One region of the Baekduia sp. Peel2402 genome, then DNA from elsewhere that is predicted to be linked to it. Evidence: riboswitches for the same ligand, from Rfam matches in the RefSeq annotation. Region 1 holds a riboswitch; the other holds the start of a gene.

Region 1 (14,662 bases):
CGTCACGATCACGTTGGGGCGGCCGAAGTACGGCGACTCGGTGAGCGGCTCGGAGCGGAAGACGTCCAGCGCCGCGCCGCCGACCTTGCCGCTGTCCAGCGCGGCGATCAGGTCCTCGTCGTTGATCAGCGGCCCACGGGCGACGTTGAGGACCTTGACGCCGTCCTTGCACTTGGCAATGGCCTCGGCGTCGAGCCAGCCCTCGGTGTCGGGCGTCTTGGGCAGGTGCAGCGTGAGGAAGTCGGCCTCGGCGTAGACGGCGTCGGAGTTCTCGGCCTTCTCGACGCCGAGGTCCTTGTAGCGCTCGGCGCTGACGAAGGGGTCGAACGCGAGCACCCGCATCCCGAAGGACTTGGCGCGCGCGGCCACGAGCTGGCCGATGCGGCCGAAGCCGAGAATGCCGAGGACCTTGCCGTCCAGCTCGACGCCGGACCACTTCGAGCGCTCCCACTTGCCCTCGCCGCTGAGCGCCGCGTGGGCCTGGGGCACGTTGCGGGCCAGGGCGAGCAGCAGCGCCATCGTGTGCTCGGCGGCGGTGACGACGTTGGACTCCGGCGCGTTGGCGACGATGATCCCGCGCTTGGTCGCGGCGGGGACGTCGACGTTGTCGACGCCGACGCCGGCGCGGCCGATGGCCTTCAGGTTGGTGGCCTTCTCGATGAGGTCGGCCGTCATCTTGGTGGCCGAGCGGATCAGGAGGCCGTCGTAGTTGCCGATCTCCGCCGCGAAGTCGAAGCCCTCGACGTCGAACGCCGTCGTGACGTCGAAGTGCTCCTTGAGCAGGTTGATCCCGCTCGCGCCGATCTTCTCGGCCACCAGGACGCGCGTGGCGCCGTTGCCGTTCCCGCTCATTAGGCCTGGGCCTCCACGACGTAGTCGATGGACTTGGTCAGCTGGCGCACGTCCTCGGGCTCGATGGCCGGGAACATGCCGATGCGCAGCTGGTTGCGGCCCAGCTTGCGGTAGGGCTCGGTGTCGACGATGCCGTTCTCGCGCAGCGCCTTGGCGACGGCGGCGGCGTCGATCTTCTCGTCGAAGTCGATCGTGCCGACGACGTAGGAGCGCTTGGCGGGATCGGTCACGAACGGCGTCGCGTACTCGCTCGCCTCGGCCCAGCCGTACAGCGCCTCCGACGACTCGCGCGTGCGGCCGACCGCGAAGTCCAGGCCGCCGTTCTCGTTCATCCACTCCAACTGCGCGTTGAGCAGGATGAGCGTGCCGAGCGCGGGCGTGTTGTAGGTCTGATCCTTGAGCGAGTTGTCCAGCGCCGTGGTCAGCGACAGGAACTCGGGGATCCAGCGGTCGGTGCGCGCGCCGACCTCGGCGATGCGCTCCTGCGCGGCGGGGCTGAGCAGCGCGAGCCAGAGGCCGCCGTCGGCGGCGAAGCACTTCTGGGGCGCGAAGTAGTACACGTCGGTCTGGCTGACGTCGACGGGCAGGCCGCCGGCGCCGGAGGTGGCGTCGATGGCGACCAGCGCGCCGTCGCTGCCGGCCGGGCGCTCGATTCCGACCATGACGCCGGTCGAGGTCTCGTTGTGGGCCCAGGCGACGACGTCGTGTCCGGCCTGGAACTGCGGCGCGGGCGCGTCGCCCGGCTCGGCCTTGATCACGGTCGGGTCGGCCAGGAACGGCGCGCCCTTGGCGACGTTGGCGAACTTGTTGGAGAACTCGCCGTAGCTGAGGTGCAGCGAGCGCTCGCGGATGATCCCGGCGGCGGCGGCGTCCCAGAAGGCGGTCGTGCCGCCGTTGCCCAGCGCGACGACGTAGCCCTCGGGGAGGCTGAAGAGGTCGCTCAGGCCAGAGCGGACGCGTCCGACGAGGTCCTTGACCGGCTTCTGGCGGTGCGACGTGCCGAGCAGGTGCGCGTCGCGCGTCGCCAGCGTGGCGAGCTGCTCCGGCCGCACCTTCGACGGGCCGCAGCCGAATCGCCCATCGGCCGGCTTGAGGTCTTCGGGGATGGTGAGCGTGCTTGCGCTCGTCGTCATGGGGCTCCTCGGGGTCGGGATGAAGGTGCCCAGGCGTGCGGCGGTTCTTGGGCCGCCGCTCCCCGGTGGTAGCCCACCTCAGAGACGCCAGTCGCGACGGCTTCTGGAGAGTACCGAACGAGTCGCGGTGGGTCCCGTTGCCGGACAGTGAACACCGGCCGATCCGGCTAGTCGGTCCGCGCTAGGTCAGCCAGCGGAACCCGATCGCGTCGGGGCGCGGAGGCAGCGGGCTGGCCGGCAGCGCGTCCGCCGGATCATCGGCGTGGAAGACGCTCGGGGCGACGTCGTTGGGCGCATCGGGGTGAAAGAGCGCGGCCAGCAGCTCGATCTGGCCGCGGCCGACGCCGAGCTCGCCCATGCCGCCGCCGTACATCGGCCGCTGCTGCGCGGCGCAGCGTGCGTAGACCTCCAGCAGCTCACGGACGCCGCCGATGCGCGACGGCTTGACGTTGACCACGCGCGCCGGCAGGGGCGTGGCGCCGATGTCGTCGGCATCGTGGATCGGCGCGTCGTAGGAGACGCGGTCGACGTGGCCGGCGAGCCTGGCCGTGATCTCCGGGAGGTCGTGCGGGTCCTCCAGGTAGGCGTCCGGGAACGCGGCGACGAGCTGGTCGTACAGCGCGCCGAGGCGCTCCGGGTGCTTGACCTCCATGCCGTAGTGGCCCTTGAAGTCGATCGTGTCGACCGCGCCGGTCGCCGCGAGCGCGTCGATCAGCTCCGGCGACCAGGTCGTCTCGGCGTCGAGCTTGAAACGCACGCTCGGCGCGCGGTCGAGCCGCCGGTGGACGTGGTCGGCCGACGGCTCCTCGCCCAGGCCCAGCGAGTTGACGAACCGCACCGGCTGGGGCTCCAGGCCGAGCACGTCGTGCAGGGCGCGACCGGCCTGGCGCAGCGCGAGGTCCAGCGCCGCGGACTCAAACGCCCAGTTGCGCCAGCGCCGGGCCGGCTCCCACTCGGGCGGCACGACCCACGGGTCGAGCGTCGCGAGGTGGTCGGTGAAGGACGCGAGCGTCCACTCGCCGGCGAGCGGCAGCTCCAGCTGCGTCTCGTGCAGCGAGCCGCCGTCCTCGACGTGGATCGAGACGTCCTCCCCCAGCCCGTCGACGCCGGCGCCGATGAGGCGCACGTGCGTCGTGACGCGCTCGAAGTCCTGCGGGAAGGCGGCGTGCAGCCGGTCGTACTCGCACGCCTCAACGGTCAGCGGCAGGTCCGCCAGCCGCGGCCAGAGCGATTCGGTGGGAGGAGCCATGTCCCTCCGACCGGGTCGCCGCGCCGAACTCATCGTCCGGCGCGGCGGATCAGACCTAGAACTCGGTCTGGATCCAGTCCATGTGCGAGCGCAGCTCCTTGCCGACGTGCTCGACCTGCGTGTCGGCCTGCTCAGCGCGGATGCGCTTGAAGTTCTCCTGGCCGGCCCGGTTCTCGGCGATCCACTCGCGCGCGAAGGTGCCGTCCTGGATCTCGCCGAGGATCTTCTTCATCTCGGCGCGCGTGTCGTCGTTGACGACGCGCGGGCCGCGCGTGTAGTCGCCGTACTCGGCCGTGTTGGAGATCGAGTAGCGCATGCCCGAGAGGCCCTTCTCGTACATGAGGTCCACGATCAGCTTGAGCTCGTGGAGGCACTCGAAGTAGGCCATCTGCGGGTCGTAGCCCGCCTCGACCAGCGTGTCGAAGCCGGCCTGGACCAGCGCGGACGCGCCGCCGCAGAGGACGGCCTGCTCGCCGAAGAGGTCGGTCTCGGTCTCTTCCTTGAAGGTCGTGTCGAACACGCCGCCGCGGGTGCAGCCGATGCCCTTGGCGTAGGCCAGCGCGAGCGCCTTGGCGTTGCCCGTGGCGTCCTGGTGGATCGCGACGAGGCCGGGGACGCCGGAGCCCTCGGTGTACTGGCGGCGCACGAGGTGGCCGGGGCCCTTCGGGGCGGCCAGGCCGACGTCGACGCCCGCGGGCGGCTCGACCTCGCCGTAGAGGACCGAGAAGCCGTGGCCGAAGAGCAGCAGGTTGCCCTCGGCGATGCCGTCCTTGACGTCGGACTCCCACACCTGGCGGTGCAGCTCGTCCGGGACGAGCAGCATCACGATGTCGCCCTTGCTGGCGGCGTCGGCGACCGAGAGGACCTCGAGGCCCGCGTCCTTGGCCTGCTGCACCGACGCGGAGTCCTCGCGCAGGCCTACGACGACGTTGACTCCGGAGTCCTTGAGGTTCTGGGCGTGGGCGTGGCCCTGCGAGCCGAAGCCGATGATGGCCACGGTCTTGCCGTCCAGGAGGGTGAGGTCTGCGTCGTCGTCGTAGTACATAGTTGGCGGAAGTCTATGCGTCACGCTTCCGCGATGGCGCCCAGGGCGCGGCCAGGGATCGAGACGCTGCCGTCCTGTGCCACGTACGGCGCCCATTTCGCCTCGGCGGCGTCGCGCAAGTTGTAGTGGTCGGCTGGCGAGAGGGACTCCAGCAGCGGGCGCATCGTGGAGGAGAACTCGCGCAGCGTGTCCCACCAGGCGTCCAGCGACGGCGCGTTGAACATCAGGTCGATGGGCTCGATGCGCGGCTCGTCGAAGCCGGCGTCTTCGAGCAGGTCGGCGAGCTGGGTCGGGTCGCTGAGCGCGAAGGCGCCGGGCGCGCCGGGCGGCGACGGCTCGGCGAGGCCGAGCGACTCGGCGGCCTTCGGCAGCCCCGAGAGCCACAGGTTCTCCTCCGGCGGCGCCCAGGTCGCCAGGACGATCCGGCCGCCGGGCTTCAGAACGCGGCGCGCCTCGCGCAGCGCCGCCTCGGGGTCGACCGCGTGCTGGTAGCCGAAGCGGCAGAGCAGGCCGTCGAGGGTCGCGAGCTTCTCGTCGACCCACTCCAGCTCCATCGGCTTGAACTCCACCAGGCCATCGGGCAGGCCGAGCGTCGCGGCGTGGCGCTTGGCGACCTCGACCATCGCCTCGGCGCCGTCGGTGAGGATCAGCTTGCCACCAGGGACCAGCAGCTCGGCGGCCAGCAAGCCGACATCGCCGCGGCCGGCGGCCAGCTCGAGCACCGTCTGGCCGGGCTGCGGCGCGAGCGCCTCGACCATCCAGTGCGCGACCGGCAGCGCGCCGCGCTGGTAGGCGTCCACGCCGGCCTCCCACTGCGGGGCGATGGCCTCCCATCGCTCGCGGGCGTTGGCGCGCTCTTCCTCGGGATCGATCGTCACGTGACCGTGAAGTGCATCACGGCCTGGCTCGCGTTGCCCGCCCGGTCCGTCGCGCGGACCGTCAGCGTCCACGTCCCGCGGGCGAGCTTGGCCTTCGCGGGCGAGTGCCAGGTGAACGTCGCGCCCTTGCCCAGCGTGGCGCGCCCCGTGTGCGTGACCTTGCCGCGCGCCAGCGTGACGTCGACGCGCGCGACGCCGCCGTCGTCGGTCACGCGGCCCGCCACCTTCAGCACGTTGACCACGCGCTTGCGCCCGCTGCGGCGCAGCTGCTTGTGCTTGGCCTTCTCGCGCGGTGTCGTGATCCCCAGCACGGGCGCGACCGCATCGGTGACCGTGATCGCCACCGGCGCGCTCGTCGTCCCGGCCCCGAGCGAGTCGAGCGCTCGAACCGTCACCAGGTAGCGGCCAGGACGCGCAAAGACGTGGTCGACGGTGGGCCACGTCAGCGGCTGGAAGACCGTGCCGTCGCCGTACTCGAAGATGTAGCGGTCGATGCGACCGCCAACGTCGGGATCGATGGAGCCGGAAGCGTCGAAGCGCACCGTGGCGCCCTGGCGCACGGTCGTCGCCGAGGCGGTCAGGATCGCGTTCGGCGCGCGGTCGGTGAACTGGAAGGCGCCCGGGGTGACGTTGCCGGACGTGGGCAGCGGGACGCCGTCATAGTCGGCCCGCGGCGCGTATTGCGCGAGGTGTGCGGGCAGCTGGAGCCCTCCCGCCTGGACGGCGGTCTCGCGCATGTGGAAGTCCAGCGCCGCGGCGTTGACGAACCCGGCCGTGCGGTCGCCGCCGTCGACGAGCGAGTTGTAGTTGTCGAAGTCCGGGCTGTGGCCTTGGCCGGCGGTCGTCGTGAAGACCGATGTCGGCGCGCCGGAGATCGTGGACTGGATCGCGGCGAGCGATTGGCCGCCGGTCGGCGTGACGTCGCCAACCGCGCCGTCGCTCAGCGCGATGCCGCGGCCCTCGCGACCGCCGACGACGATCGAGGTCGAGACGACGGTGCGCAGGAAGTCGGGCGTGTCGTGCGTGACGGTCAGCGCCGTACCGGCCAGCGCGGTGGCGCGGACCAGCACGCGGTCCAGGCGAGTGTCGAGCGCGTCCTTGATCGCGACGCTGTTCGTGTCGGCCAGGATCGTGCTGTCGAGTAGGCGGGCGCCGTCGCCTTCGATGCGCACGCCGCCGGGACCGCCGGCGATCATGAGGTTGTCGATCGTGGCGCGAGCGCCCATCAGCGCGACGACGTGGGGCCCGGTCTCGGAGACGATCGTCCCGGGCGCGCCGTGAAGCGTGATGTCGTCCTTGTCGACCCAGAGGTCCTCGTGGTAATGGCCTTGGTGGATGTCGATGGTGTCGCCGGGTGCGGCGGCCAGCAGCGCGTCGGTGATCGTGGTGTACGGCCCAGCCTGGGCGTCGACCACGCGGGTGGCGGCGACGACGGACGCGGGCACGCTCAGGACGGCGACCGCGCAGGCGGCCGCGAGCGAGATCCTTCTCCCCATGCGGCGACCCTATCCGGGGATTCGGAGGTCGCGCCGGAGGAGCTTGCCGGAGGCGGTGCGCGGGAGCGGGTCGGTGATGAGGTGGAGGTCCTTGGGGACCTTGAAGCCGGCGAGGCGCCCGCGGACGTGGTCGATGAGCTCGGTCGGCGTGGCGTGCGCGTCGGGGCGCAGGCGGACGAGCGCGACGACGGCTTCGCCCCACGTGTCGTCGGGCCGCGCGAGGACACCGGCTTCGGCGACCGCCGGGTGCGCTTCGAGGATCGCCTCGACCTCGGCGGGCGCGACGTTCTCGCCGCCGGTGACGATCGTGTCGGCCTTGCGGCCGACGATCCGCAGCGTGCCGTCGTCCGGGTCGAAGGCGCCGAGGTCGCCGGTGTGCAGCACGTCCTGTCCGTCGCCCGCGTCCGGCGAGACGGTGGGGCCGGAGACGACGATCTCGCCGTCGGGCTCGAGCTCCACGCGGGTGCAGAACAGCGGCACGCCCGCGGTCGCGACCTGGGAGCAAGCCTCGGTGAGGCCGTAGGTCGGCGCGACCGGGACGCCGGCGTCGGCGGCGCGTTCGAGCAGCGCGGGCGGCAGCGGGGCGCCGCCGAGCAGCGCCCAGCGCAGCGCGGGCGGCTTTTGCAGGCCCGCGTCGAGCAGGCGCGCGAGCGTGGTTGGGACCAGGGAGACGATCGTCGGGCCGTCCGGGCGCTCCAGCGCGTCGAGGACGCGGTCGGTCTCGAAACGCTCGTGAACGATCGCGGTCGTCCCGTAGATCGCCGAGCGCAGCAGGATCGACAGACCTCCGACGTGGGAGAGCGGCAGCGTGCAGAGCCACTGCTCGTCTGGATCGACGCCCAGCGCGACCGCGCTGCCCAGCGCGCTCCACAGCCAGTTGCCGTAGGTCAGGCGGATCGGCTTCGGCGCGCTCGTGGTGCCGCTGGTGTGCACGAGGATCGCCGGGTCGTCGAGGTCGTGCTCGTCGCGGACGTCGGCGGCATCGCCCGCGCATCGCACTTCGCCGCCGAAGACGACGTCGACGTCCGGGCGCTCGGCCTCCGTCAACCGCAGGTCGATCGGCACGACCAGCGCGCCCGCCAGCAGGCAAGCGTGCAGCGCGACCACGTAATCGACGCCCGGCGGGATCGCCAACCCGACGCGCGCGCCGCGCGGCAGCCCCGCCGCGGAGGCCTTCGCGCGCTCGTACAGGGTCTCGTAGGTGAGGTCGTTGACGGCAGGGGTGTCGGGACGCTCACGCGCCGCCCTCGCCAGCCAGGACTCGACCACCATGGCTCGGAAAGTAGCCTGCCCGCCATGGCAGTGACCTGGACCCCCGGCGACGGCGACTTCACCGACATCCGCTACGAGCTCAGCGGAGACGGGATCGCGAAGATCACGATCGACCGTCCGGACGTGCGCAACGCGTTCCGGCCGCAGACGCTCGTGGAGGTCTCCGAGGCGCTGGAGCGGGCCCGCGAGGACGGCGACGTCGGCGTCGTGATCTTCACCGGCGAGGGCCCGCACGCGTTCTGCAGCGGCGGCGATCAGAACGTCCGCGGCGACACCGGCTACATCCCGGAGGGCGCCAAGGTCGGGCGCTTCCACGTCACCGACCTACAGGTCCAGATGCGGCGGCTGCCCAAGCCGATCGTCGCGTCGGTCGCGGGGTTCGCGATCGGCGGCGGACATGTCCTTCACCTGTGCTGTGACCTGACGATCGCCGCCGACAACGCGCGCTTCGGCCAGACCGGCCCGCGGGTCGGGTCCTGGGACGGCGGCTTCGGCGCGTCGCTGCTGCGCGACCTGGTCGGGACCAAGAAGGCCAAGGAGATCTGGCTGCTGTGCCGCCAGTACGACGCGCAGCAGGCGTTGTCGATGGGGTTGGTCAACGCGGTCGTGCCGCTGGAGCGCCTGGAGGAGGAGACGGTCTCCTGGTGCCGCGAGATGTTGGAGTTGTCGCCGTTCGCGCTGCGGCTCGTCAAGTCCTCGTTCCACGCGCACGAGGACGGCTACGCGGGCATCCAGCAGCTGGCGCACGACGCCAACCTGTTGTTCTACGGGTCGGACGAGGCCAAGGAAGGGCGCGAGGCCTACAAGGAGAAGCGTGCCCCGGACTTCAGTCAGTTTCCGAGGAGGGCGTAGAGCACCATGTCGGTTTCCAGTCGCCCCTCCCCCATCCAGATCTGGCTGCTCGCCGCGCGGCCGCGGACGCTGCCCGCGGGCGTCGCGCCGGTGCTCGTCGGCACCGCTTTGGCGGTCGCCGAGCGAGATTCTCTGCGCGTCGGCGCGTTCATCGCGGCGCTGCTGGGCGCGATCTTCATCCAGGTCGGCGCGAACTTGTCCAATGACTACTCCGACGCGCGGCGCGGCGCCGACACCGAGGACCGCCTCGGGCCGGTGCGCGTGACCGCGGGCGGGCTGGTTCCGCCCAAGCAGGTGCTGACCGCGACCTACGTGTCGTTCGCGCTGGCGGTGCTGTGCGGCGTGTACCTGATCGTCGTCGCCGGCTGGGTGATCCTGGCGATCGGCGCCGCGTCGATCCTGGCGGGGGTCTTGTACACCGGCGGTCCGCGGCCTTACGGCTACGAGGGCCTCGGCGACGTCTTCGTCTTCCTGTTCTTCGGGCTGGTCGCGGTGACCGGCTCCTTCTACGCGCAGGTCGAGCGGCTGGAGTGGGAGGCGTTCGCGCTGGCGGTGCCGGTGGGGCTGATCGCGTCCGCGATCCTCGCCGTCAACAACATCCGCGACGCGGGCACCGACGCGCGCGTCGGCAAGCGCACGCTGGCGGTGCGGCTCGGACGGTCGGCGGCGCGCAGCCTGTACGCCTTCGAGGTCTACGTCGCGTTCCTCGTGCCGCCGATCGTCTGGCTGGCCGGCGGCGACCACGTCGGCCCGTGGGTCCTGCTGACCTGGCTCTCGCTGCCGCTGGCGGTGCCGCTGGTCCGGACCGTGCGCCAGCACGACGACGGCCCGACGCTCAACGGCGCGCTGGCCAAGACCGGGATGCTCCAGCTCGTCTACTGCGTGCTGCTGAGCGCGGGGTTGTTGATCACGGGGTGACCCTGGCGGGCGGTCGGCGCACTATGTGACCGGATGCCCGCTTCTGACGCCGATCTCGTCGCCGCCGCGCTGGCCCGCGATGCCGCGGGGCGCGCGGCGTTCGAGACGCTGGTCGTGCGCCATCACCCGATGTTGTCGCGGGCGTGCCTGCGCGCGCTGGATGGCGACCGCGCGCTGGCGGCGGATGCGACACAGGACGCGGTGCTGCAGGCGCTGGTCGGGTTGGGGTCTTTGAGGGAGCCGGGCGCGTTCGGGCCGTGGTTGACCGGGATCGGGCTGCGGGTGGCGCGGCGGCTGGGGATGCGCGCGCGGCGGGATGTGGGCGGCGATCTGGTTCCCGACGTGGTCGCTGCGGACGGTGACCCCGCGTGTGAGGCCGAGCGACGCGCGACGGTGGTGCGGGTGCGCGCGGCGGTCGCGGCGCTGCCACCCGGACAGCGCGACGCGGTGTTCTTGTACTACTTGGCCGGGTTGAGCCGCGCGGAGGTCGCCGAGCATCTCGGCACCGCCGAGAGCGCGGTGCGGACCCGGCTGCACAAGGCGCGCGCGACGCTGCGCGCGCGGCTCGACGAAGGGAGCGACGTGATGGTGACGGTGGAGATCGCCGACGTGGTGGCAACCGGTGAGGAGCGCTACTCGACCACCCACGTGGTGGTGCTGACGGAGAGCGGCGGCTGCCGATCTGGGTCGACACGTTCGACGCGGTGTCGCTGGCCGCGGCGCTGGACGACGTCGACCTGCCGCGGCCGGGGACGTTCGCGTTCGCCTTGGCGTTGCTGGGCGCGGCGGGCCGGTCCGTGGCGGGCGTGAGGATCGAGCGGTTGGACGCGGACACCGGGGTCTTCTACGCGGTCGTGGAGCTGGATGACGGCGCGACGCTCGACGCCCGCCCGAGCGACGCGCTGAACGTCGCGGTGCGGGCGGGCGTGCCGATCCGGGTGGCGGAGATGCTGCTGGACGGCGCCGAGCCAGTCCCGGAAGGCGGCCGCGGCGCCCTGGAGCTCGCGGTGGCGCTCCGGGAACGGCTGGCGCAGGCGGGCTAGGCGACCAGCGCGACCGGTGGCGTGCCGGAGCGGCCGTCGCGTCCGGTGTCCTCGGCGCGCTGGAGGGCGAGCTGGAGGAAGGCCTTGGCGGCCGGGGGCTGGCGGCGGTCGGCGCGCCAGACGAGCGCCGTCGGCCACGTCAGGAGCTCAGGGCCGACGGGCCGGAAGGTGATGGCGGGGCCGGGATCGGCGGCGATCGAGCGCGGCAGGACGGCGACACCGAGGCCCTTGGAGACCAGCGCGCGGACGGCGCCCATCTCGGTGCAGATGAAGGCGTTGCGCGGCTCAAGGCCGAGCTTGGCCATGGCCTTCTCCAGGCGCAGGCGCAGCGCGGAGTTCTCGCGGTAGGTGACGAGGTCTTCGGCGGCGAGCTGCTCGTAGGTGATGTGGTCGCACTCGGTCAGCGGGTGCTCGACGGGCAAGGCCACCACGAACTCCTCCTCGAAGACGAGGCTGGCGGCGAAGTCCTCGCCGAGGGCGTCAGGGTCGACGGCCGTGAACGCCGCGTCGAGCTCGTCGGAGCGCAAGGCATCCAACAACTCGTCCTGCGTGCGCTCGACCATGTGGATCGCGACGCCGGGATGGCGGGTGTGGAAGTCGGCGATGACGTCAGCGAGGTCGTAGAGGCCCGTCGGGTACATGCCGCCGAGCTTGAGCTCGCCGCGGAGCAGGCCGGACAGCTCCTCCAGCTCGTTCTGCAGGCCCTCGACCTCGTGCAGGACGCGGTGGGCGTAGTCCAGGACGAGGCGGCCCTCGGCGGTCAGCTCGACCGACCGCGACGACCGCGTGAAGACCTGGATCCCGAGCTCGGCCTCGAGGCGGCGGATCTGCTGGGAGATGGCCGACTGGGCGAGGTGGAGCTCCTCGCCGGCCTTGGTGAACGAGCCGTGGCGGGCCACGGCGGCGATGGTGCGCAGGTGACGAAGCTCCATGCTTTTGATCCTGGCACGAGGTCGTCGATATGTCGAAGTCACGTTCGCGTCAGCATCCATCACGCGCGCTGATGGATCCCTCCGGCGTCGCGACCTGCCAGGCTGCCGGAGGAGATGGACGTCGCGCTCGAACCGGTCACCCATCGCCTGCGCACGCCGCTGCGGACCTCCTACGGCGAGGTCACCGAGCGCGGCATGTACGAGCTGACGATCACGACCGCCGACGGGATCACCGGCCGCGGCGAGGCCGCGCCGCTGGAGCCCTACGACGGCGTGCCGCTGGACGTCGTCGGCGCGGCGCTGGAGCGCTACGCCGAGGTCCTGTCCAACGACCGCGGCCGCACCGGCCCCCAGCTCCTGGACGCCTGCCGCGAGGTCGCCGATCTCCCGCAGGCGCTGGCCGCGGTCGACCTCGCGCTGTGGGACGCCGCCGGGGTCCGCGCAGGACGGCCGATCTGCGAGTTACTGACCGACGACCCTCTGGACGCCGTCCCGGTGAACGCGACGATCGGCGCGACCGACCGCGCGAGCGCCGCCGAAGCGGCGGCCGCCGCGGCCGAGGCGGGCTTCGAGTGCGTGAAGGTGAAGGTCGGCGTGGGCGACGACGTCGCACGCGTGGCGGCGGTGCGCCGCGCGGTCGGCGACGCGGTCGCGGTGCGTCTGGACGCCAACGGCGCCTGGACGGTCGACGAGGCGGTCGACGCGATCGAGGCGCTCGCGGCGGACGGGGCTCTGGAGCTGGTGGAGGAGCCGGTCTCGGGGATCGCCGAGTTGCGGGCCGTGCGCGAGCGGGTCCCGGTCCGGATCGCAATGGACGAGACCGTGGCGGTGCACGGAGCGATCGCTTCGGCGGCGGCTGACGCGGTCTGCCTGAAGGTGTCGCGCGCGGGCGGGATCAGCGCGTTGCTCGCGCAAGCGGCGCTGGTCCGGGCGACGGGCGCCGAGGCGTACGTGGCCTCGACGTTCGACGGGCCTTTGGGGATTGCGGCGGCGCTGCACTGCGCGGCGGCGCTGAAGGTCGAGCTGCCGTGCGGGCTCGCGACGCTGGGGATGTTCGAGGGCGGCGGCGCGGTGGATGCGGGGTTGGTGGTGCGGCATGGGCGGCTGATGGTGCCGACGGGGCCGGGATTGTTGTAGGGGTCGCGCCCGCGCCGAGGGTGAGGAGCGCGGTTGCTCGGGTGGTGCGGCACGCCGGGGCTGGGCGGCGAAGGAGTGAAGGCGGTGGCGTGGCGACCGCCTTCGGTCATCCGCGGGCGTTGGCCCGGGCTCGGGGCGGGCGGCTCAGGGCCGAAGCGCCGGGACGCGGGCGGTCCAAGTCGTTCTGACCGCCTATATGCCGGTTAGGACGACTCGCGCCATCGTTCGGCACCGAATCCTGCTCCGTGTCGGATTGAGCTCCATATAGGGGCCGACGCGCGCGGACGACGCGCGGCGGCGGCCACGCCACAAGCGCTCACTCCTTCGCCGCCCTCCGAACCACGCCCTGCGCCACCCATGCGCCCCGCACTGCTCACCCCAGCGCCCCGCGCCACCCGAGCACACGCCGCGCCCCCGCCTCGACAACAGCGCGCGACAACGCGCCAGACCTCACCGCCCGCTCCAGCCCCGCCGCCGCCCGAGCGCCCGCGGTGTAGTCCTTCGCGAACAGCGGCAGATCGACGCCAGCCTTCACCGCGAAGAACGCCAGCTGCGCCGGTGAGCCGTACTTCGCGACCGCCGGCGTCTGGAGGTCATCGGTGATCGTCACGCCGCCGAACTTCAGACGCCCGTGCAGCTCGTCGCGCACCCACCTCGCCGAGAACGCCGCCGGCCGCGGGTCGACCCGCGGGTAGATCGCGGTCGAGAGCATCACGGCCGGGGCGCGGATGCGCTGGTAGGGCACCAGGTCGGTGGCGCGCAGCGCGCTCAGCGACAGGTCCACCCGCGCGGCGCCGTTGTCGGTGTTGATGGTCGCGGCGCCGAAGCCCGGGAAGTGCTTCAACACGGGTGCGACGCCCGCCGCCTTCAAGCCCTCGGCGAACGCGCCCGCCTTGGCGACCACATTCACAACGTCGTCGTCGTAGGTGCGGCCCTCGTTGGCCAGCGCGCTGTCGGCGCGGGCGACGTCGACGACCGGTGCGAGGTCGACGTTGACGCCGGCGGAGCGCAGCAGGTCGCCCGCGGCGCGACCGTAAGCACGCGCGGCGGCAGGGCTCGGCGTCTCGGCGGCGCCCTTCGCGGGCGGGCCGGGCAGGCGACGGACCGGGCCGCCCTCGTGGTCGACCATCACCAAGAGCGGGGCGTCGAGGCCCGCGGGGCGCTTGATCGCCTGGAGGCGCTTGACGGTCGCGCGGACCTGCGCGACCGAGCGGACGTTGCGGCCGAAGAGGATCACGCCCGCCGCCTCGCCGCGAGAGATCCGGCGCTCCAGCGCGCGCGGCGGCCTCAGGCCGGAGTAGGCGAAGACGAAGCGCTGGCCGATCGCCTGGCGGAGGGTGAGGCGCGGCGGAGCGGCGGCGGTGCGCGCGATCGGCGCGCCGGAGGTCGCAGCAACGGCGGTGGTGGATGTGGTCGTCGCGGAGCGGTCCTCGTCGGCGCCGCACCCGGCAACCCCCAGCGCGACGGCGAGCGCCGAGAGCGCCAGCGCCCTCACGCCGCGCCCTGGATGATCGCCGCCAGCTCGCGCGGCGCCTCGCGCGGGATCCCGTGCCCGGCGCCGTCGATCACGTGGACCTCCGCGTGCGAGATCAGCGCCGGGTACCGCTCCGTCGCCCAGCGCGCGAACTTCTCGTCGCGCGATCCCGCCACGATCGTCACCGGCATCGTCAGCTCCCCCAGCCGATCCCAAAACGGCTCCATCGCGCCGCCGCCGATCGTCCGCAGCGCCTCCGCCAGGTCGCGCGGGTCGCTGCGCAGCAGGTCCGCTCGCCACACCGCGGCGGCTTCCGGCGGCGTGCCCGCGAAGATCGGCTGCGCCATCCAACGGTCGGCGAACGCCTCGGCGCTCATGCCC
Region 2 (14,662 bases), 1.0 Mb from region 1:
CCGCGAAGCTGGCGGAGGAGTGGCGGCATGCGTCCGACGACGCCGCGGGTGCGCGCGAGCTGCTGGCCGAGGGCGAGGATCCCGAGTTCCGTGAGCTGCTTAAGAGCTCCGAGGCCAAGATCGAGGAGCTGGAAGAGGAGATCCGGCTGTCGATGGTCGAGCCGGATCCCAATGACGACAAGAACGTGATCGTCGAGATCCAGGGTGGCGCGGGTGGGGAGGAGGCCGGCCTCTGGGCGGGCGATCTCTACCGGATGTTCACCCGCTACGCCGAGCGTCGCGGGTATTCCACAGAGCCCATGGACGTCGGCGACGGCAAGTACACGTTCGCGGTCAAGGGTGACGGCGCGTACTCGATCTTCAAGTTCGAGGGCGGGACCCACCGCGTGCAGCGCGTGCCCGCCACCGAGTCCCAGGGCCGGATCCACACGTCGACCGCCACCGTCGCGGTGCTGCCCGAGGCCGAGGACGTCGACGTCCACATCGACCCCAACGACCTGCAGATCGACGTCTACCGCTCCGGCGGCCCGGGCGGCCAGTCGGTCAACACCACCGACTCGGCGGTGCGGATCACGCACAAGCCCTCAGGGATCGCGGTCGCGATGCAGGACGAGAAGTCCCAGCTGCAGAACCGCGAGAAGGCGATGCGCGTCCTGCGCGCGCGCCTCTACGAGGCCGCGCTGGCCGAGCAGCAGGCAGCCTCCGCCGAGGCCCGGCGCTCGCAGGTCGGCACCGGCGATCGCGCCGAGAAGATCAGGACCTACAACTACGGCGAGCGCCGCGTGACCGACCATCGCATCAAGCTCACCGCCCACAACCTCGACGACGTGCTCGCGGGCGAGCTCGACGAGTTCACCGCCGCGTTGCAGGACGACGAGAAGCGCCGCGGCCTCGAGAGCCAGGCCGCGGCCTAGCTCATCGATGGCGTCCTCGCCCTTCGCCGGCGTCGGGGTCCGCGAGGCGCTCGACAGCGCGCTCGTCGCGCTGAACGGCGCGCGCGTCGACACGCCGCGCCTCGACGCCGAGATCCTGCTCGGCCACGCGCTCGGCGTCGATCGCACCGCGCTGTGGCTCGATCCCGACCGCGAGGTCACCGGCGACGCCGCCCGCTGGTTCCGCGACGCGATCCGCCGCCGGACCGTCGAGCGCGTCCCGGTCGCCTACCTCGTCGGGCACAAGGGCTTCCGCCACCTCGACCTGCTCGTCGACCAGCGCGTGCTCGTCCCGCGCCCGGAGACCGAGCACCTCGTAGAAGCGCTGCTCGACCTGCCCCAAGGCGCGCGCGTCCACGACGTCGGCACCGGCAGCGGCGCCATCGCACTAGCGCTCAAGGACGAGCGGCCCGACCTCAAGGTCAGCGCCTCTGACGTCTCGCCCGACGCGCTCGCCGTGGCCCGCGCGAACGCAGAAAAGCTCAACCTCAAGGTCTCCTTCTCCCAGGGCGACCTCCTCGACGGCGTCGACCCGCACGTCGACGTCATCGTCTCCAACCCGCCCTACATCCCGGACGGCGACCGCCCGACGATGATGCCCGAGGTCGTCCGCCACGAGCCCGGCCTGGCGCTCTTCGCCGGCGCCGACGGCCTGCGGACGATCCGCCCGCTGCTCACGCAGGCCGCGCAGACGCAGGCGACCACCGTCGCGCTGGAGGTCGGCGCCGGCCAGGCGCCGTCGGTCCGCGCGCTGGTCGCCGCCGTGGGCTTCCCGGAGGTCACGACCGTCACCGACCTCGCCGGCCACGAGCGCGTGGTCCTGGGCGAACGATGATCACCACCGAGCAGGCCGCCACCTTCGAGCGCTGCATGGCGGTCGGCGGCGTCGCGGTCTTCGGTGCCGACACGGTCTACGGCCTGGCCTGCGACGTCGCGTCGCGCGAGGCCGTCGAGCGCCTGTACGCCATCAAGGGGCGCCGGCCGGACAAGCCCGCCGCGGTGATGTTCTTCAACTTAGACCTCGCGCTGGCCGCGCTGCCGGAGCTGGGTCCGCGCACGACGACCGCGCTCGAAGGCCTGCTGCCCGGCGCGGTCACGCTGCTGCTGCCCAACCCGGCGGAGCGCTTCCCGCTGGCGTGTGGCCCCGATCCGACCACCGTCGGCCTGCGCGTCCCCGCCCTCGCGCCGACCGCCACCGCGCTGGCCGCCGTGCGCTGGCCGGTCCTGCAGTCCTCGGCCAACCCGTCGGGTGGCGCGGACGCCCGCCGCCTCGCCGACATCCCGCGACCGATCCTCGACCAGGCCGACCTGCTCCTCGACGCCGGCGAGCTGGACGGCACCGCGTCGACCGTCGTCGACCTGCGCCGCTTCGAAGACGACGGATCGTGGGACGTGATCCGCGAGGGCGCGGTCGCGGAAAGTTGCGTGGCGGCCACGCTGTCTTCGCTGTAGATTGCGGGCCGCCATGGTGATCGCCGTCGGGTCGGACCACGCGGGCTACCACCTCAAGGAGCACGTCAAGGCCGTGCTGCTCGCCTCCGGGCACGAGGTCATGGATGTCGGGACCGAGACGCCCGACTCGGTCGACTACCCGGCCTTCGCCGAGCAGGCCGCGCGCCTGGTCTCCGCGGGCCAGGCTGAGCGCGCCGTGCTGGCGTGCGGCTCGGGCGTCGGCGTCGCGATCGTCGCCAACAAGGTCGCGGGCGTCCGCGCCGTCAACGCGCATGACCCGTCCGAGGTCGAGATGGCCCGCCGCCACAACGACGCCAACACCGTGACGCTCAGCGGCGCGCGCCTGGCGCCCGACGCCGCCGACGCGATCGTCGCACGCTTCCTGCGCACCGCCTTCGAGGGCGGTCGCCACGCGCGCCGCGTGTCGCAGATTGCGGATCTGGACGGCAGTGCCGTTCAGTCTCCGGCCGTCGGCTGATACCGTCGAAGGCGTCGCGACTGGCGCCGAGGGAGGAATCGACCTCCGGGGAGCGACGAGCAGCACTTCTTTGCCGCGCGCCTGGGCCCAATCCATCGGATCCTTCCCAAAGGAGCAGCGCCGTGTCTTCCGATCTGAGCCCCGACTTCTTCACCCAGTCGCTTGCCGAACTGGACCCGGAGATCGCCGACGCGATCGCCAAGGAGCTGAACCGCCAGCAGACCACGCTGGAGATGATCGCTTCGGAGAACTTCGTCCCGCAGGCGATCCTCGAGGCGCAGGGCAGCGTCCTCACCAACAAGTACGCCGAGGGCTACCCGGGCCGTCGCTACTACGGCGGCTGTGAGTTCGTCGACATCATCGAGCAGCTCGCGATCGACCGCGCGAAGTCGCTCTTCGGCGCCGAGCACGCCAACGTCCAGCCGCACGCCGGCGCGCAGGCCAACGCCTCCGTCTACCACGCGCTGCTGCAGCCGGGCGACACGATCATGGGCCTCTCGCTCCCGCACGGCGGCCACCTCAGCCACGGCATGAAGCTCAACGTGTCCGGCCGCCTCTACGACATCGCTCCTTACGAGGTCGACCGCGAGAGCTCGCTGATCGACATGGACGAGGTCGAGCGGATCGCCAAGGAGCGCAAGCCCAAGCTGCTGCTCGCCGGCTGGTCGGCCTACCCGCGCGTCCTGGACTTCGAGCGCTTCCGCGCGATCGCCGACGAGGTCGGCGCGCTGCTGATGGTCGACATGGCGCACTTCGCGGGCCTCGTCGCCGCGGGCCTGCACCCCAACCCCGTGCCCTACGCCGACGTCGTGACGAGCACCGTCCACAAGACGCTCGGCGGCGCGCGCGGCGGCCTCATCCTCTGCAAGGAGGAGTACGCCAAGAAGATCAACTCGGGTGTCTTCCCGGGTCAGCAGGGCGGGCCGTTGGAGCAGGTCATCGCGGGCAAGGCGGTGGCCTTCAAGATCGCGGCCTCCGAGCAGTTCCGCGAGCGCCAGGAGCGCACGATCGCCGGCGCGAAGGCGGTCGCGGAGAGGCTCGTCTCCGTAGGCCACGGCGTGGACGTCCTCACCGGCGGCACCGACGTGCACCTCGCGCTGGTCGACCTGCGCGAGTCGGAGATCGATGGCCAGCAGTCTGAGGACCGCCTGCACGACATCGGCATCACGGTCAACCGCAACGCGGTGCCGTTCGACCCGCGCCCGCCGATGGTCACGTCCGGCCTGCGCGTCGGCACGTCCGCGCTTGCGACCCGCGGCCTGCAGGCCGAGGACTTCGCCGAGGTCGGCGACATCATCGCCACCGCCCTGACGCCGGACTTCGACGCCAAGCGCGACGAGCTGGCCGATCGCGTCAGCGCGATCGCGGAGCGCTACCCGCTCTACGAGGCGCTGAGCGCGGCGACGACCGCCTGACCGACGCGGCGATCGCCTGGCGCGCCAGGCGATCGAGCGTGATCGCGATCGGGACCGTCAGCAGCAGCACCTCGAGCAGCTCGACGGGCCCGATCGACCCGACGACGTAGACATAGAGCCACCACGAGATCACCAAGCCGGTGACCGCGCTGGCCAGGGCGAGCAGCAGACGGGACAGGGACATGACCCGTCTGCTGGTTCCACGGGCGACTGGTCAGGAAACGTCTGTGGTTCCCGAACGCGCCAGGATCCCTGCCATGACGGCAGCCTGGCGCGCGACGTCGTGCGCGGCGGCGGCGACGCGCGCGGCGGCGTTGGGCGACGGCATCGCGGCGGCGGCGGCCAGCGCCGCGGCCAGCGCGGCCGGGTCGTTGGGGTCAACCAGGACGCCGGCCTGGGGCGTGACGAACTCCGGCGGGCCGCCGTTCGTGGTGGCCACGACGGTGCGCGCCATCGCCATCGCCTCGAGCGTCGCCAGGCCGAAGGGCTCGATGCGCGACGGCTGGGCGAGGACGTCGCACGCCGCGTACCAGGCCGGCACCGCGTCGTGCGGGACCCGGCCGACGACCGTGACGCCCGGACGGCCTTCGAGCGCGCCGCGCAGCGGGCCGTCGCCGACGAACGTCAGCGAGCCGCGCCCGAGGTTCGCAAAGGCGTCGGCGAGGGCGAGCACGTTCTTGCGCTCGATCAGCGAGCCGACGCAGAGGATGCGCGGGTGGGTCACGTCCCCGCCAGCGGCGGCCGCTCCGCCCGGCCACTCCGCCGGCGCGGTCCCGTCCGGGTCGAACTGCGCCAGGTCTACGCCGAGGTCGCACACGTCGCAGGCCAGGCCGGGGAAGTGCGCGGTCAGGCGGTCGGCGAGCCAGCGCGAGTTGGCGATCACCGCCGCCGCGCCCCGCACGACCGGCCGCGTCGAGAGCCGCAACGGCGCGCGCTCCAGGTTCGCGACGTCCTGCCCGTGCGCCATCACAACCAGCGGGACCCTCGCCGCGCGCGCCGCCGCCAGCCCGGCCAAACCCGCCGGGAACAGGAAGTGCGCGAAGACCACGTCGGGCCGCATCCGCCGCGCCGTGCGCACCGCGTCGGCCGCCAAGCGCGCGTACTTGCCCTTCCCGCCGCCGCGCTGCCCGATCGCCGCAACCTCGACCTGATGGCCTTGCGCGATCAGCTCGCGGCGCAACGGCAGCAGGAAGCTGCCGAGGTCGGGCTCGGCCGGCGTGGGCCACATCTGCGTGACGAGCAGGATCTTCACGGCGTCGAGGGGAAGCCTCGCACGCCGACGCGCCGAATACCCTCCACACCTGATGACGGAGATCGACGCGGTCTACGCCTTCGTCGCCGCGTTCGCGGTGGCGGCGGCCCTGACGCCGCTGACGGCGCGCTTCGCCCGTCGCGTCGGCGCCGTGGACCAGCCCAAGGCGCGCGGCCTCGGGCGCGAGTCGACGCCGCTGCTCGGCGGCCTGGCGATCTACGCGGGCGCGCTGGTCGCCGGGCTGATCTTCATCCAGACCACGAGCCGCACGCACGACCGCTTCGTCGGAATCCTCGTCGGCGCGACGCTGATCACGATCGTCGGCGCGATCGACGACCGCTTCGACCTGCACCCGGCGGTCAAGCTGCTCGGTCAGATCGTGGCGGCGGTCGTGCCGGTCAGCGCGGGCGTCGAGGTCGGCAACATTACGGCGCCGTTCCTCGGCGCGGTCGACTTCGGCAGCGCCGCCGGGCCGATCACGGTCGTCGGCCTGGTGGCGATGATGAACGTCGTCAACTTCAGCGACGGCGTCGACGGCCTCGCCGCCGGGATCTGCGCGATCTCCGCGATCGCCTTCGCGATCATCGCCTTTGACCTCGATCGCTCCCACGCCGGGATCCTCGCCGCCTGCACCGCGGGCGCCGCCGCCGGGTTCTTGGTGCACAACTTCCCGCCGGCGTCGATCTACATGGGTGACTGCGGCGCGAACCTGCTCGGCTTCCTGCTCGGCTGCGTCGCGGTCGAGGGCGCGGTCAAGACGCAGGCGGTCCTGGCGCTGGTCATCCCGTTGGTCGTGCTGATGGTGCCGTTCTTGGACACCACGTTCGTGGTCCTCAAGCGCATGAAGTACAAGCGCAAGGTCTACGTCGCCGACGCCAACCACTTCCACCACCGCTTCAGCCGCATCGGCTTCTCCGAGCGCAAGACGTTGATCTACCTGTACGCCTGGACGCTGCTGCTCGGCGCCTTCGCCGTGTCGCTGCGGTTCATCCCGTACTCCGACAACCACGGCCACCTGAACTCGGGGTGGGCGATCGTCATCGCCGCGATGGCGCTGGTCGTCGCGGCCGCCTCGGTCTACTTGGTGTACGTGTTGGAGATCCTCAAGCTGCGGCGCCTGAGCGCGATCCGGATCCGCCGCGTGCGGCCCGAGGCGCACGAGGCCGAGGTCGACGCGGACGTCGAGCGGCAGATGGAGACGGGGGAGTTCGAAGCGATCCGCGGCGACTAGGCCGACTAGGCCGCGCGCACTTCGAACTCCGTCAGCGTCACCGGCCCGAACGACGTGATCAGCGCGACGTCGATCGCGTCGCGGCCGCGGCCGACCACCACGCGCCCGACGCGGCGGCGGTTGTTGCGGGCGTCGAAGGTGTGCCAGGCGCCGTCGAGCCAGACCTCGAACCACGCGGCGAAGTCCATCGGCTCGGTCGGCGGCGGCGCGTCGATCTCCGGGATGTAGCCGAAGACGTAGCGCGCCGGGATGTTCAGCGCGCGGCAGAACGTGATCGCCAGGTGCGCGAAGTCGCGGCATACGCCCTGGCCGGCGCGGTAGGCGTCGGCCGCCGTCGTCCACGGGTTCGACGCGCCGGCCACCCACTCCAGGTGGCCGTGGACGAAGTCGACGATCGCCTGCACGCGCTCCCAGCCCGGGGCCAGCGAGCCGAAACGCTGCCAGGCCTCGTGGCCGAGCTCGTCGGGCAGGCAGAAGCGGCTCGGCATCAGGAACGCGACGAGCTGGTCGTCCAGCTCCATGATCGGCGTCTCGGCCGCGCCGGGCACGATCTGGTCGCTGGGTGCGGCGATCGCGACCTCGGCCTCGTAGCGCAGCCGCGAGGCGCCGGCCGGGAGCGTGAAGCGCTCGCAGCGGTTCTCATACAGGTCGAGGTAGCCGTGGTGGGAGGCGTCGGTCTCCCAGCGCTCGGCGCGCAGCTCGTGGCCGGAGCCCGACGGCGCGACCTGGAGGACCGCCGCGACGGGCTGGGGCGTCTGGAAGCCGAAGGTGCATCCCACGGTGAGGACCAGCGGCTCAGGGGCGTTGCGGTGAACGCCTCACACGCTAGCGCCGTAGACCGTGCCGCGGTAGATGCGCGCGATCGCGGCGATCAGCTGCGCGTCGGGCACGGGCTCGTCCTGGACCAACTGCTGGTAGAAGGTGCGCTCGACCATCCAGGTCAGCGCGAAGGCGGTCGCCTCGGCGGAGTCGTGGTCCAGGTGCGCCTCGGTCTCGATCCGGCGCGCGGTCGCGTCGACGAACTGCTGGAGCAGGCCGCGCCAGAACGTCGCGATGTCCTCCTCGTAGGTGGAGACCTCGACGATCGCGCGGATCAGCACGCCGTGCTCGCGGTACAGCGCGGCGATCCGCGTGAGCGCCTCGCGGATCTCCTGCTCGGGGTCGCCGTCGCCCGAGAACCAGATGTCGGCCTGCGCGTAGAGCAGCTCGGTGACGTCGCCCGCCAGCCGCATCAGCAGGTCGCGCTTGTCGGCGAAGTAGAAGTAGAACGCGGTGCGCGAGATGCCCGCGGCCTTGGCGATCTTCTCGACGTTGAGGTCGGCGTAGGAGGACCCGGACGCCAGCAGCTCCTCGGTGGCGCGCAGGACGTCGGCTTGGACCTGGGCGCGCTTGGCGGTCGCCGGTCCCTCGCGATGGGACACGGGGGAGGTCGTGCGAGGTTCGTCGTCGGCGGCCATCTGCATCCCAAGATACCCGCGGGAGGCTGACACCCTGTCAAAAATCGCTTGACACCCTGTTTGACAGGGTGTCAGGATCGCTCCTATGGCCAACCTCCTCGAACTGACCTCGCAGGGCGACGTCGGCACGATCAGCGACGAGTCCAAGCTCTCCAAGGTCGTGCTGATGGATCCCCAGAAGCTCTATGAGCTGTGGGAGCGCCAGCCCTGGCAGAGCCACACCATCGACTTCGCCCAAGACCGGGAGGACTGGGCGGCGTTGAGCGACGAGGACAAGGACAACATCGTCTGGTTCTTGTCGTCGTTCTTCATCGGGGAGGAGCGGGTCGCGACGCAGTTCAACGGCCTGGTCGGCGCCTACGAGACCCAGAGCGAGGAGCACTTCCTCACGACCCAGCAGGTCGACGAGGCGCGCCACGCCCAGCACTTCAACAACTTCTACCGCGAGGTCATCGGCCACGACGGCAGCTTCGAGGACCGCCTGGAGCGCGCCCGCGAGGACCTCAACGACGCGTTCAAGGTGCTCTTCGACGAGGTCCTCGTCGACGCCAACAAGCGCCTGCTCGCCGATCCGAGCGACATGGACGCCAAGGTCGACTTCGTCACGACCTACCACATGGTCATCGAGGGCACGCTCGCGCTGACCGGCCAGGACACGCTCACGCGCGTCTTCGAGCAGCGCGGCATCCTGCCCGGCTTCCTGGAGGGCTTTCGCAAGATCTCCCAGGACGAGCACCGCCACGTCGCCTACGGCACCTGGTTCTTGCAGCAGAAGGCGCGCCAGGACCCGGCGCTGGCGCGGCGCATCCAGCAGACGCTCGCCGAGCTGATCCCGATCGCGGCCGGCGTGCTGACGCCGCGCGGCTTCGAGGTCGGCGAGTCCTACGAGATCCTCGGCGTGCGCTCCGACGAGGTCCACGGCTTCGCGTTCCAGGCGCTCTCGCGGCGGTTGAAGGTGATCGGCGTGTCGCTGGCGCCGGCCGAGCCCGAGCCTGAGGCCACCCCCGTTTAGATGGTGGGTGCCACCATCTGGGGGTCGCCTTCGCGTCTAGGGTCAGCCTTCCGACTTCAAGGGAGAGGTAGCGGCGCCGACCTCTGGGGTCATGCGCCGCTTCCTGCTGCCCCTGACGCTGCTGCTCGCGTCCCTCGTCCCGGCCACGGCCCAGGCAGCGGTGAAGATCGGCATCGCCGACAACAAGCCGGACATGTTCGCCGACCCGCGCTACCAGGCGCTGAAGCTCGGCTACGCGCGCCTCGACCTGCGCTGGGACGTCTTCAGCGATCCGGTCGCCGTCGCGCAGCTCGACGCCTGGATGAAGGGCGCGCAGGCCACCGGCGCCCGCCCGCTGGTCACCTTCGACCGCTCGCCCAAGCGCGTCTCCTACAACCCGGGGCCCGCGCAGCTCGTCGGCGCGATGAAGGCGATCCGCGCGCGCTACCCGTTCGTGAAGGACTTCTCGTCGTGGAACGAGGCCAACATGAACAAGAAGCCGGAGCTCGTGGCGAAGTGGTACCTGGCGCTGACCAAGGCCTGCCCGACCTGCAACATCCTGGCGACCGACCTCCTCGACAAGCCCAACATGATCACCTGGGCGCAGCGCTTCGTAAAGGCCGCCAAGCGCACGCCGAAGGTCTGGGGCCTGCACAACTACGTCGACGCCAACACGCTGTCGACCAAGACCACCAAGAAGCTCGTCGACTCGGTCGGCGGCAACATCTGGCTGACCGAGACCGGCGGCATCGTCCGGCGCTCGAACACGTCGACCGTTGTCTTCCCGACCGGCACCGCGCACGCCGCGAAGGTCACGAAGTTCATCTTCGACAAGCTGGTCAAGATCTCGCCGCGCATCCAGCGCGTCTACCTCTACCACTGGGACACCGGCATCGCTGGCGGCCCGACCTGGGACTCCGGCTTCGTCGGCCCTGACGGCCAGGCGCGCCCGTCGCTGCTCACGCTGCAAGGCGTCCTGGCCCGCAGCGCGGGCGCGCGCTAGCTCGCCGCCCGGCTCGCTAGCCTCCCGCGGCGAATGCGCCGCCGCCACCCGTTTCTGATCGTCCTGCTCGCCCTCGTCGCCGTCGCCGTCGCCGTGCCCGCCACGGCGGCGCAGGCGAAGGTCGCCGTCGGCATCGCCGACAACAAGTCCGACATGTTCACCGACCCGCGCTTCACGGCGCTGAAGGTCAAGTACGTGCGGATCATGGTGCCCTACGACGCCATCCACGATCAGCAGGAGCGGATCTGGCTCGACGGCTGGATGGCCGGCGCCAAGAAGGACGGGCTGAAGGTGCTCGTGACCTTCGACCGCTCGCGCAAGCGCACGTCGCGCAACCCGACGCCGGCGCAGATGGCGACGTTGATCAAGTCCTTCCGCCAGCGCTACCCGCAGGTCAAGGAGTTCGCCACGTGGAACGAGGCGAACATCAACAAGCAGCCCGAGACCGTGGCGAAGTGGTGGCTGGCGATGCGCAAGGCGTGCCCGACCTGCACGATCCTCGGCGCCGACCTGCTGGACCGCTCGAACGTCGGCACGTGGGCCAAGCGCTTCGTCAAGGCCGCCAAGCGGACCCCGAAGGTCTGGGGCCTGCACAACTACGTCGACGCCAACCGCGGTTCGACCAAGGGCACCAAGGCGTTGGTCAAGGCGGTCAAGGGCGACATCTGGTTCACCGAGACCGGCGGCGTCGTCGCGCGCAACAACGCCTCAACGGTCACGTTCCCGACCGGCAAGTCCCAGGCGGCGAAGGCCACCAAGTTCATCTTCAAGACGCTGATCAAGGTGAGCCCGCGCGTCAAGCGGGCCTACCTGTACCACTGGAACACCGGCGTGGGCTCGGCGACCGACGCCGACGACGACCGCACCTGGGACTCCGGCCTGATCGGTCCCGACGACCAGCCGCGCCCAGCGCTGGCGGTCCTTCAGCAGTACCTCGGCGTCAAGCCGGCCGTGTAGTGCCGGCCGGCATGAAGTTCCGTTAAGAGTGGGGACAGCCGCACTTGCAGGATCTGCGGGACCGCGGTACGGTCCCGTGGACTTCTCCTACAAGCAGGCGTTCAACGCCTACAAGTAGAGAGGAGGGGACCTAAATGCGAGTCACCCGACGCGACATCCTCCCCAAGATGCCCAAGGCGGCCTTCACGGCCGTCCCGACGGTTCACGCCGTTGGCCATGGCATCTCTCAGGGCGGTTCTCTGCCGTCCGTCACGCTCGCGCGCTAGGTCCTTCTCACCAGTCCGCGGGCGTCCATCGCCCGACAGGACTTCCATAGGCAGCCCAGACCGTTGGGCGGTGGCCCCTTCTCACTCTCTCGAAGGAGCATCACCGTCATGCAGTTCAACCTCCACAACGACTTCACCAAGGCCGCCGCTCCGCGCACTGGCGCGGCCACGCGGCACTTGGCGGAGCAGTACCGGGCCGAACCTCCCCCGAGACCGATGCGGGCCTTTCTGGCCCGGACCCTGGTCTCGACGGCACGGCGCGTCGATCGCGAGTCCGCCCGCAGGGCGCTCGCGTCGTAACCCCCAGGGCGAGCGCTGAAAGCCCCTCGCCCTTCTCCTCCCCGTGACGCAACGGGCCCGGCCGCGCGGAAACCGCCGCGCGGCCGGGCGGATCGAGATCGTCGGACCGCTCCGATGGGTACCGTGCGGTGTCAGGATGGACGTGGGGAACTTGCAGGAGCAGACGCCGTTCACGACGCTGGACGGCTCGACGATCCGGGAGATCGCGGGACGGCAGACGCTGCCGTCCAAGAACCAGAGCCTGGCCGAGGCCACCGTGCCGGCGGGCGGCTCGACGTTCGCGCACTACCACGTGCAATCCGAAGAGCTGTACTTCTTCACGTCGGGTACCGGCCGGCTGCGGATCGCGGACGAGTGGGTCGACGTCGGCCCCGGCGATTGCGCGGTCCTGCCGCCTGGCGTCGAGCACAAGCTCGACAACCCCAACGACGAGCCGCTGGTCTTGCTGTGCTGCTGCTCACCGCCCTACTCGCACGAGGACACGGTCCTGACCGAGGAGCCTCCGGCCGCGCCGTGAGGCTCCGTCGTCTCGTCCGGCTCGTCGTCGCGTGCGTCGCGGCGGCGGTGCTCGCCCCCGCGAGCGCGAGCGCGCTGGTCGTCGGGATCGCCGACCAGAAGCCCGACATGTTCAGCGACCCGCTGTTCGCGTCGCTCCAGGTCCAGTACGCGCGCGTCGCGATCTCGTGGGACGCGATGGAGCACGGCTGGGAGCGCGCGGAGGTCGACACGTGGATGGACGGCGCGCGCGCCGCGGGCGTCATGCCGCTGGTCGGCTTCGGCCACTCGCGCGTGGACCGGCGCAAGCTTCCGACGCCGTCGCGGTTGAAGTACAACTTCCAGCAGTTCCGCGAGCGCTACCCGTGGGTCAACACGTTCGCGACCTGGAACGAGGCCAACCACTGCGGCGAGCCGACCTGCCATCGCCCGCAGCTGGTCGCCTCCTACTACCGGTCGATGACGCGGGCCTGCCCCAAGTGCACCATCTTGGGCGCCGAGTTGTTGGACATGCCCAACATGGCGACGTGGGTCGACCAGTACCAGGCGCATCTGGGCAAGAAGAAGTCACCGCGCTACTGGGGCCTGCACAACTACCTGGACGCCAACCGCATGCGCACGACCGGCACGCGGACGCTGCTTGGGCACACCACCGGCCAGATCTGGTTCACCGAGACCGGCGGCATCGTCAAGCGCAAGAAGACCAAGAACACCGTGGCTTTCCCGGAGTCCGCGGCGCACGCGGCGAAGGCGACGCGGTGGGTGTTCGACAAGTTGGTGCCCTTGAGCCGCCGGATCACCCGCGTCTACCTGTACCACTGGAACGCGACCAAGGGCGAGAACTGGGATTCGGGCCTGGTCGACGCGCGCGGCAAGGCCCGCCCGGCGCTGCGGATCGTGCGCGGCGAGATGAAGGTGCTGCAGAAGCGCCGCGACGCGGCGGCGCGTCGCGAGGCCGCGCAGGGCTAGGCGTCGCCGCGCTCAGGCGCGGTCGGCGATTCGGACGCGGGCGCCGCGCTCGGGCGCCAGTACGATCGCGCGGCGGCGGGTGCGCTCCAGCGGGCCGCCGGCCGTCACGTCGACGGTCTCGAGCACCGCGCGCAGGACCGTCCGCAGCTCCAGCTGGGCGAACGCGGCGCCGACGCAGCGGCGGATCCCGCCGCCGAACGGCAGCCAGGCATAGGTCTCGGTGCCCTGCTCCAGGAAGCGCTCGGGGAGGAACGCGCGCGGGCTGGGGTAGAGGTCGGCGCGGCGGTGGATCAGGTAGATCGACGGCGCGATGCGGGTGCCCGCGGGCAGCACGTGCTCTCCGAGCGTGACCGGCTCGGCCGTTCGGCGCACGGCCATCGGCAGCGGCGGCTTCAGCCGCAGCGTCTCGGAGGCGACGGCGTCGAGGTAGGCGTCGTCGTCGCGGGCGCGCGCCAAGGCGTCGGGACGGACGTGGGTCAGCAGCGTGAACGCCCAGGCCAGCGCGCTCGCCGTCGTCTCGTGACCGGCGAGCAGCAGCGTCATCAGCTCGTCGCGCAGCTCGTGGTCGGTCAGCGGCGCGCCGTCCTCGTCACGGGCCTGCAAGAGCAAGGACAGGATGTCGGTCCGCTCGGCGAGGTCAGGGTCGGCGCGGCGCGCGGCGATCTCGTCGAACAACAGCGCGTCGATCGCGGCGCGGGCGGCCAGGAAGCGGCGCCACGGCGAGCGCGCGCCGAGGTCCCGGCGAAACGCGGGCAACAGCAACAGCGATGAGAAGCCGCCGTCGGGCACGAGCTTGGGGATCAGGTCCTGCAGCCGCGTGGCGCGGGCGGCGTCCTCGATCCCGAAGACGACGCGGACGATGATCGACAGCGTGATCGCGCGCAGGTAGGGCTCGGTCGCAAACGGCACGTCACGCGGCCACGTCGCCACCGATTCGCGCGTGATCCGCGCCATGTCGTCGGCGTAGGTGCGCAGCCGCTCACCGTGAAACGGCGGCAGCACCAGACGCCGCCGGCGCAGGTGCCGCGCGCCGTCGAGCAGCAGCAGCGAGTCTGGGCCGACGACCGGCTCCAACGGCCGGTTGCCCTCGCCCGCGCGCAGGACATCCGGGTCGCCCGTGAAGACCTGCTTGACCAGCGCCGGATCGGCGACCGTCACCACCGGCCCGAGCGGCAGGTGCAGCGTGAAGACGTCGCCGCGCTCGCGCCGCGCGCGCTCCATCAGCGCCTCGGGCCGGAAGATCCACGCCGCGACCTGCTTGCCGGGCGCCATCGAGGGTCCGGGCGGGAGGGCTGTAGGGGAGGATTCGAGCAGCATGCGCCTAGCCATCATCTCCGACACGCACCTCCCGCGCGGCGATCGCGCGCTGCCGGAGGCCTGCGTCGCGCGCCTGCGCGCCGCCGACCTGATCCTCCACGCGGGCGACTTCGTCGAACTCCCGGTGCTGGAGATGTTGGAGGCGTT

Evidence for each region. A riboswitch is a leader RNA that binds a small molecule or an ion and turns the genes downstream of it on or off. The one in region 1 is predicted to bind ZMP and ZTP.
Region 2: linked by a shared signal. The riboswitch ahead of glyA (serine hydroxymethyltransferase) and the one ahead of serC (phosphoserine transaminase) in region 1 are both predicted to bind ZMP and ZTP.

The regions. Positions count from the first base shown of each region.
Region 1 is NZ_CP199582.1:744,472-759,133, forward strand. It holds gene serA (phosphoglycerate dehydrogenase) at 1-852, opposite strand, end outside; gene serC (phosphoserine transaminase) at 852-1,985, opposite strand; ZMP/ZTP riboswitch at 2,006-2,090, opposite strand; gene ACT01A_RS03645 (hypothetical protein) at 2,167-3,234, opposite strand; gene ilvC (ketol-acid reductoisomerase) at 3,290-4,279, opposite strand; gene ACT01A_RS03655 (class I SAM-dependent methyltransferase) at 4,300-5,157, opposite strand; gene ACT01A_RS03660 (PKD domain-containing protein) at 5,154-6,653, opposite strand; gene ACT01A_RS03665 (AMP-binding protein) at 6,663-7,925, opposite strand; gene menB (1,4-dihydroxy-2-naphthoyl-CoA synthase) at 7,950-8,777, shown strand; gene ACT01A_RS03675 (1,4-dihydroxy-2-naphthoate polyprenyltransferase) at 8,784-9,695, shown strand; gene ACT01A_RS03680 (RNA polymerase sigma factor) at 9,729-10,505, shown strand; gene ACT01A_RS03685 (bifunctional nuclease domain-containing protein) at 10,400-10,738, shown strand; gene ACT01A_RS03690 (LysR family transcriptional regulator) at 10,735-11,670, opposite strand; gene ACT01A_RS03695 (mandelate racemase/muconate lactonizing enzyme family protein) at 11,785-12,807, shown strand; gene ACT01A_RS03700 (glycoside hydrolase family 3 N-terminal domain-containing protein) at 13,181-14,302, opposite strand; gene ACT01A_RS03705 (alpha/beta fold hydrolase) at 14,299-14,662, opposite strand, start outside.
Region 2 is NZ_CP199582.1:1,784,427-1,799,088, reverse strand. It holds gene prfA (peptide chain release factor 1) at 1-914, shown strand, start outside; gene prmC (peptide chain release factor N(5)-glutamine methyltransferase) at 922-1,767, shown strand; gene ACT01A_RS08790 (Sua5/YciO/YrdC/YwlC family protein) at 1,764-2,384, shown strand; gene rpiB (ribose 5-phosphate isomerase B) at 2,398-2,862, shown strand; ZMP/ZTP riboswitch at 2,869-2,956, shown strand; gene glyA (serine hydroxymethyltransferase) at 2,985-4,277, shown strand; gene ACT01A_RS08775 (hypothetical protein) at 4,216-4,461, opposite strand; gene ACT01A_RS08770 (glycosyltransferase) at 4,492-5,529, opposite strand; gene ACT01A_RS08765 (glycosyltransferase family 4 protein) at 5,582-6,760, shown strand; gene ACT01A_RS08760 (transglutaminase-like domain-containing protein) at 6,766-7,539, opposite strand; gene ACT01A_RS08755 (TetR/AcrR family transcriptional regulator) at 7,579-8,217, opposite strand; gene ACT01A_RS08750 (ribonucleotide-diphosphate reductase subunit beta) at 8,303-9,229, shown strand; gene ACT01A_RS08745 (hypothetical protein) at 9,321-10,211, shown strand; gene ACT01A_RS08740 (hypothetical protein) at 10,245-11,168, shown strand; gene ACT01A_RS08735 (hypothetical protein) at 11,543-11,734, shown strand; gene ACT01A_RS08730 (cupin domain-containing protein) at 11,871-12,251, shown strand; gene ACT01A_RS08725 (hypothetical protein) at 12,248-13,198, shown strand; gene ACT01A_RS08720 (cytochrome P450) at 13,211-14,515, opposite strand; gene ACT01A_RS08715 (metallophosphoesterase family protein) at 14,514-14,662, shown strand, end outside.